DNA from 3 places in the Alkalibacterium indicireducens genome. Region 2 is predicted to be linked to each of the others. Evidence: riboswitches for the same ligand, from Rfam matches in the RefSeq annotation. Region 2 holds a riboswitch; each other region holds the start of a gene.

Region 1 (2,265 bases), on a different contig from region 2:
CTTCTTTGTGTACTTCAGCTACTGCTTTCATATACTCCCCATTGACCAGCATTCCTGTCTTGATTGCAGCGACATTAAAATCAGACAGGACCGACGTCCACTGCTGCTTGACCATTTCGATCGGTACAGGGTGAACGCCCTGTACCCCAGTCGTATTTTGAGCTGTTATAGCCGTTATCACTGACATGCCAAAAACGTCACGTTCCTGAAAAGTTTTCAAGTCCGCTTGTATGCCTGCGCCTCCGCCACTGTCACTTCCTGCAATAGTCAGCACTTGTGGTATTTTACTTTTACTCATTGGATTATCCTTTCTATTCGTGTGTGTTTAGTCAGGTCGTCATCTGTTAGACTATGGAGCACATCGATCAGTGCCGCCCTGAAACTTCCCGGCCGATTTATGTTCGAGTCCGCCGCCCTCTCTCCAGCTATCCCGAAAGCGGCATGAGCAAGTACAACTCGACTGAGCATGTCAGATTCATCTACTACTCCAAGGAAAGCTCCGATGATTCCGCTCATCATACAGCCACTTCCAGTGATCTTTGCCATCAGCTGATCGCCATTCGAAACAGCAAATACTCTTGTGCCATCTGTGACAATATCCGTCTTTCCGGATACAGCTACAATACAGTGTCTTTTCTTAGCCAAGCTGACTGCAACATCCACTGGCGAGGTGGCTTCATCTTTGGAATCCACTCCTTTTGACTGCCAGCTGACACCGACTAGAGACGCAATTTCTGATGCATTGCCTCGAATCACCGTCATGTCAACATTTTCAAAAAGTTTTTGAGCTGATTGTTTTCTAAAAGTCGTTGCTCCGACACCAACAGGATCCAGAATGACCGGTTTGCCTTGAGCGTTTGCCTGTCGTCCGGCCAGAATCATGCTTTCCAGTGAATCAGAAGTCAGTGTACCCATATTAATGACGAGGGCCTCGGCCATACCCGTTACTTCTTCGACCTCTTCTTTTGCAATTGCCATAATGGGTGACGCACCAATGGCCAGCAGCACATTGGCAACATCATTAGCGACAACCTGATTAGTGATCGTGTGTACCAGCGGATTCTGGTCTTTAATGTGTAAAATAGCATGGTCAGAATTCATCTTGACCCCCCTGTTTGTGTTATGTAGACAAAAAATCTTCCACCAGGCACGTGGAAGATTTTAGTATAGTCAAGCATTCGTCTGTCTCCTGCTTGAAACATACATCTCCCTTCGCTAGCATTACCTAGATCAGGTCATGGGTCAGGTCTTACCTTTCTCAGCCTTTAAGCTCCCCTGATGATATCAGACTTCATTACTACCAGTTTATCATAGTTTCGGTAAACAGACTAGGAAACCCTATCTAAGCTAGCTTCTGAATTTTAAAATACACTTATAGAAAAGAGAGCACAGATCCTGTCTGCGCCCTCTAACTTATTATCCGTGGTATTCGCCTTTAGTAGCAATGTTTTCCTTATTTATTTCGTTGATGATCACAGTCACTGCTTCTTTAGGTGCACCCGTATGGGTCTCAACTGCTTTTACAACGTCTCTGATCAGCCCTTCTTTCTGTTCTTTAGAACGGCCTTCAATCATTTCTACATGTACGATCGGCATCTCATCTGCCTCCTTTCGCTTGTTTAATGCGCATCACGATCCAGCAAGATTTCAGCTTATTCAGCAAAAGGATCTGTATTAAGCGAATTGAACACTGAATCATCAATGTCTGTTACCAGAAGCAGCCAGTTATCCTCTTTGTCAGATGAGTTCAGTAAGTCAGGCTCATCTTCAACTTCAACGTGGACTTCCTTAACTGTCACGTCAAAAGGTATTGTCAGCTCAGTCACTGCTTTAGCCCCTTCAGCATTGATAATGGCCTCTCCTGCTTTCAGATTCCCAGGTTCTGTACTGATTTCCACGAACATGACTTCTCCTAAATCGTCCTGGCCCTTTTCGGATAGACCGATGCGATAATCTGATGGCGATAATTTCTCGATCCACAATCCATTAGCGTGATATTTAATTGACATCTTTCTGCTCTCCTTTACTCCAGACACGTTCGTACTCATCGATTTTAAAGCCTGATGTATATGTGTCTCCTTCAATGGCAAACGGTCTTTTGACTACCATCCCGTTTGAGGACAGCCACTCCGCTGCTTCTTCTACAGACATTTCCGGAAGTTTTTCTTTAAGGTTCTGTTCTCTGTAAACATTTCCGCTCGTATTAAAAAAAGATTTGATCGAGCGATCAGTGTCTGACAGGATCCTTACCCAGCTTTCTTTTGA
Region 2 (2,265 bases):
ATAAAGTCCATCATACTGGGCGTAGTACAAGGAATTACAGAATGGCTCCCTGTCAGCAGCACCGGACACATGATCCTGGTAGACGAGTTTCTCATACTTAATACTACTGACGAATTCAAGGAAATGTTCCTTGTAGTCATTCAGCTGGCTTCCATTATGGCGGTAGTTCTGCTTTATTTTAAAAAACTTAACCCCTTTGACTCAGGTAAAAATGATCTGCAGAAAAAAGAAACCTGGCATATTTGGTACAAAGTACTTATCGGTATCATTCCTGCAGGAGTATTCGGCATACTGTTTGAAGATGCCATCCATGACCTTTTCTATAACTGGATTACAGTAGCAGTAGCCCTCATCATCTATGGGGTCGCATTTATCGTAATAGAGAAACGTAATGAAGGAAAGATTCCAACTATAGCAACTTGGGAAGATTTAAATTATAAAGTCGCCCTCATGATTGGTTTCTTTCAGGTGCTTGCTCTGATTCCAGGTACATCCCGTTCAGGTGCAACTATTGTCGGGGCCATCCTTATTGGAACAGCCCGTCCGATTGCTGCTGAATATTCTTTCTTCCTGTCCATACCCGTGATGATGGGTGCAAGTCTGATCAAACTGCTGGGTTTCGGCTTTACTTTCACATTAGAAGAATTGCTCATTCTGATCGTCGGCTGTATTGTATCTTTCCTGGTATCAATCTTTGCAATCAAATTCCTAATGAACTATATCCGTCGAAATGACTTCAGCTCATTCGGCTGGTACAGGATAGCTGTAGGTTTCGTCGTCATCGGATACTTCTGGCTGATTGGGTAAATCATTTAGTTCTGTTCCTTTTTTCTTGCGATACGAGGACACATATGCCATAATGACTTTGAAAGATAATTGAATATCTCTTTCACTAGGGGAGCCGCTGACGGCTGAGAAAAGCAATGCTTTGACCCTTGGAACCTGATCTGGTTAACTCCAGCGTAGGGAAGTGGAGCTTAGATCATTATGTATGGAGTGTTTTAAACGACTCTCCAACGTTCATCATGACTTTTAAGTTATGCCGCCCTGCAGATTAGCAGAGCGGCTTTTTTTGCAGTCAGATAACTTAAATATATTGATGAAGTTAAATGCGTAGATCCATTCCCATTCTTCTCGCGCCCTTCACTTCCTGTATCAGTCCGCTTTTCTCAGTCGGTGTTCTTCTTGTTCGTCTTGTTCTTTTGGTTCGTCTGCCCGTCAGCTATAGTTCTTTTAAGCAGAGACCATAAAGTCCGCAAATTGTAATTACCATACTACTGGAGGCTAAACCATGTCATTTACCGAAGAATTAAGGCAAGAAGCTGATTCAATATTCCAGTCTATTTTCAGACATCCATTCGTACAAGGAATAGGATCTGGAAAGCTTGAAGCTGAACAGCTTATACACTATGTCAAACAGGATTTTGAATACTTAAATACCTTTAATCAAGTATACGGTATAGCTATTTCAAAAAGTGTACTTAGAGAAGATATGGCAGTTTTTAACAATCAGATCACTTTTATTCTGGATGCTGAAGTACATCCTCACACTAATTTCTGTCAGGTAGCTGGTGTCAGATACGAAGATTTGCAATACGAACCTCTAGCACCGTCTGCCCATCATTACACCCGTCACATGCTTGATGTCGCCCAGCGAGGAAGTTTTGGAGAGATCCTCGCTGTTCTGCTCCCTTGTCCGTGGACGTATCTGGAAATCGCTCATTACCTTAAAGAGAATTTTTCTATAGATGAGGCTCATCCTTTTGCTGAATGGATTTCCTTCTATGCAAAAAATGAAGTGGATACGATTATCAATACATTCAGAACACGTCTTGATGCTTATGCCGAAACAGCTTCTGACACTGAGAAAGCCATCATGAAGGAAGCTTTTGTCAAAAGCTGTCAGCTGGAATGGATGTTCTGGAATATGGCATATGAGATTGAAAAGTGGCCGGTCTGAGTAAGCGTTCTGAGTGAGGAAACAGGTGGAATTGACTTGGTCAGCTAGTTTACGACCCTACTCGAGGTCGAGATTGTAATTGAGTGTGTTCTAAGACTCATCATACAGCCTACTCATCCAATCCAAAAGCTAAAATGTCCATACCCATACACTAAATTTCTAATTTGAGTATAGAAAAAGCCGTCAAATCGAGTGGAAATTTCCCTGACTCGATTTGACGGCTTTTATTTTGACTAATCAGCACATGATGAAACAACCTAGAATTTTTCATATCACTGAATAAGGAATCCTTTTAACGTAATTCC
Region 3 (2,265 bases), on a different contig from region 2:
TTCATAGCCAGATAGTTGGCTCTGTACCCTGTCCAGACAAAGGACAATAGTGTGGTGATTACGGCAGCCAGCATCGATACTTTGTAAGTGTATTTTTCATAGCGAGTAGCGAAGAAGGCCAGCTCGACACCCATGCCCTGAATAAAAGCAGAGATCAGTACGATTGCTCCGAACATATTGCCTAAAAGGATTTGCACGAGTGCAGTGGCCACTTCAGTGACAACACCGACTACCGGCTTTCTAATCATGTAGGTCGTGACAAGGGCTGCCGAGTACCAGATACCATAAAAGGGTTCATAGCCGAGTATGCCGAGTCCCATCGGTGTCAGTACAGCAGTCAAAGCAGTTCCCGCATATACAGCCATTAAAAAGACAATCCCAAAAACGACGGCAATCAAAGACATCAACAAATAGTCGCGAAGACTTAATGGTTTTCTGTTCATTAGATTTCTCCCTCCGGTACGTTACAGTGCAAGGTGAATTGACTGATGTAGTGACTGACTTCACTGCCGACTGTGTGCGACACATATTCCAGATAGTCGAAGACATCCTGTGCGCTGCCACCCAGATTCGTTCCGTAATGACCAGAACCTGTCACCACACCTCTATCGATCCCTTCGTTGACGACCTTGGCAATAGTTGCCATATAGTTGTCAGAGCCCATTGGGTAAAGGGCAAACTTCCCGATTACCGGAAAATCGATTGCTTCTGTTTCGGCCTGATTGACTCTTGGATCGTCAAGTTCCAGTGTGTAGTCACTGTCCGTATCTCCGGGACACCCTTTTGAAATAGTCGATTCGAGAGTCATATGAACCCCTTCCTTGTAGGCATACAAAAAGGCAGCCTTCAGTGCATCGAATACCGCTTCTTCTTTCCCACGGTAAACTGTTGAAATATGGTCGGTCTGTGCCCAGACTTTCGATAGATCGACCTGCTTGATCGCACCTAAAATGATCGATTTGAAATCGTCACTCATCGGCGATAAATTGAAACGTGCGCCTGTAATTTCCAAAGTGGAACCAGGCTTTCCGACTGAACAATTTCCGTAGTTGACATAGTTTTTCTGCATGAAAAAAACTCCTCCTAACGAAAAAAAACCATAGGAAAGAGCCATAATATATAAGATACTTCCTACGCAGCCATTACGCTGATCAGGTTACTGGTCTGATATACATCACTCTCAGCCTCCAATTCGAGACTCCCAGGATCTTCCGTATTTAATTTTGTTGTACCACAATGACTATACCAATTTGACGAACAGAATACAATACATTTTTAACTGCTTTCATCTGTTTTCTGCCCCCCCTTGTCTAACTGAGGCTTTTAAGCATAATCCAGTCCGTCTGCTCGTCGTTCCCCATGAAAAAGGAGTGACTCCCTACTTTCTTGAATCCTTTGGCTTTATAGAATGCTTTCGCAGGCTCGTTATGTTCCCAGACACCCAGCCAGATGCTCGTGCAGCCCTGTTCTTCAGCTGTCTCGACTGCCTTGTTTAAAAGACTCGTCCCCAACCCTCTGCGCTTGAATCCAGTACGGATATAGATCCGTTCGATTTCCAGTCCATCAGGATCGATGTCTTCCGTTCTCGCTTCTCCTGCATTCAGTTTCAGATAACCGGCCAGTTCATCGTCTGCATATAGAAAGTAAAATCGTGACCCTTCTGTGGCGAGCTCCTGACTCAGCTTCTCTTTTGTACAGGCTTTGGACAGGTAATCTGTCATGTTTTCTTCTGTGTTGTCTTTTTCGAACGTATCTGTAAAGGTCTCGATACTGATAGCCTGAAGGGTATCCAGATCCTCTAGTCCAACCAATTTAAAATACGTGCTCATTCGGTTCTCCCCTTTTGCTTAAGAAGTTTATGTCTATTTTCTAAGTGCCGTAAAGTGTCTGGTCGACTGATCGACCGCATCTCTGACCCGGTAAAGTCTGGCTTCTGCTTTGCCTATTTTTCCGATTGTAACTAGACCATTTTTCTCGAGCTCGTTTCCAATGGCACTAAACTGATATTCATCCAATTCGATGTCGTCATATGTCCGCCAGACTCTGATACCTTTTTCCAGGATGGCTGTCCCTTCAGGTTTGAGTGTCGGATTCGGTGCACGGTATTCGCCTAAGTGCATGGCCGTTGAGGTGTCATAATCCGTTCCGACTGCCAGAATCAGGGCATTCTCGTCATAAAGTTTTTTGAGCGGCGAGCCTTCACCCAGTCCAAAGTTCAGAGAGTGACCTGACGTGAGTTGATCAGCGTTCTTTCCCCAGGCTGTA

What was found. A riboswitch is a leader RNA that binds a small molecule or an ion and turns the genes downstream of it on or off. The one in region 2 is predicted to bind thiamine pyrophosphate.
Region 1: another riboswitch for thiamine pyrophosphate. It lies ahead of thiM (hydroxyethylthiazole kinase); the one in region 2 lies ahead of tenA (thiaminase II).
Region 3: another riboswitch for thiamine pyrophosphate. It lies ahead of ABFX15_RS09690 (YkoF family thiamine/hydroxymethylpyrimidine-binding protein); the one in region 2 lies ahead of tenA (thiaminase II).

The regions. Positions count from the first base shown of each region.
Region 1 covers NZ_BAAADA010000003.1:2,006-4,270, forward strand. Annotated here, with positions in the region: gene thiD (bifunctional hydroxymethylpyrimidine kinase/phosphomethylpyrimidine kinase) at 1-298, opposite strand, end outside; gene thiM (hydroxyethylthiazole kinase) at 295-1,101, opposite strand; TPP riboswitch at 1,191-1,287, opposite strand; gene ABFX15_RS00390 (2-hydroxymuconate tautomerase) at 1,417-1,596, opposite strand; gene ABFX15_RS00395 (glycine cleavage system H family protein) at 1,653-2,009, opposite strand; gene ABFX15_RS00400 (arsenate reductase family protein) at 1,999-2,265, opposite strand, start outside.
Region 2 covers NZ_BAAADA010000139.1:185-2,449, reverse strand. Annotated here, with positions in the region: gene ABFX15_RS08290 (undecaprenyl-diphosphate phosphatase) at 1-807, shown strand, start outside; TPP riboswitch at 885-986, shown strand; gene tenA (thiaminase II) at 1,292-1,960, shown strand.
Region 3 covers NZ_BAAADA010000172.1:2,092-4,356, reverse strand. Annotated here, with positions in the region: gene ABFX15_RS09695 (ECF transporter S component) at 1-443, opposite strand, end outside; gene ABFX15_RS09690 (YkoF family thiamine/hydroxymethylpyrimidine-binding protein) at 443-1,069, opposite strand; TPP riboswitch at 1,111-1,215, opposite strand; gene ABFX15_RS09685 (GNAT family N-acetyltransferase) at 1,311-1,829, opposite strand; gene ABFX15_RS09680 (AAC(3) family N-acetyltransferase) at 1,863-2,265, opposite strand, start outside.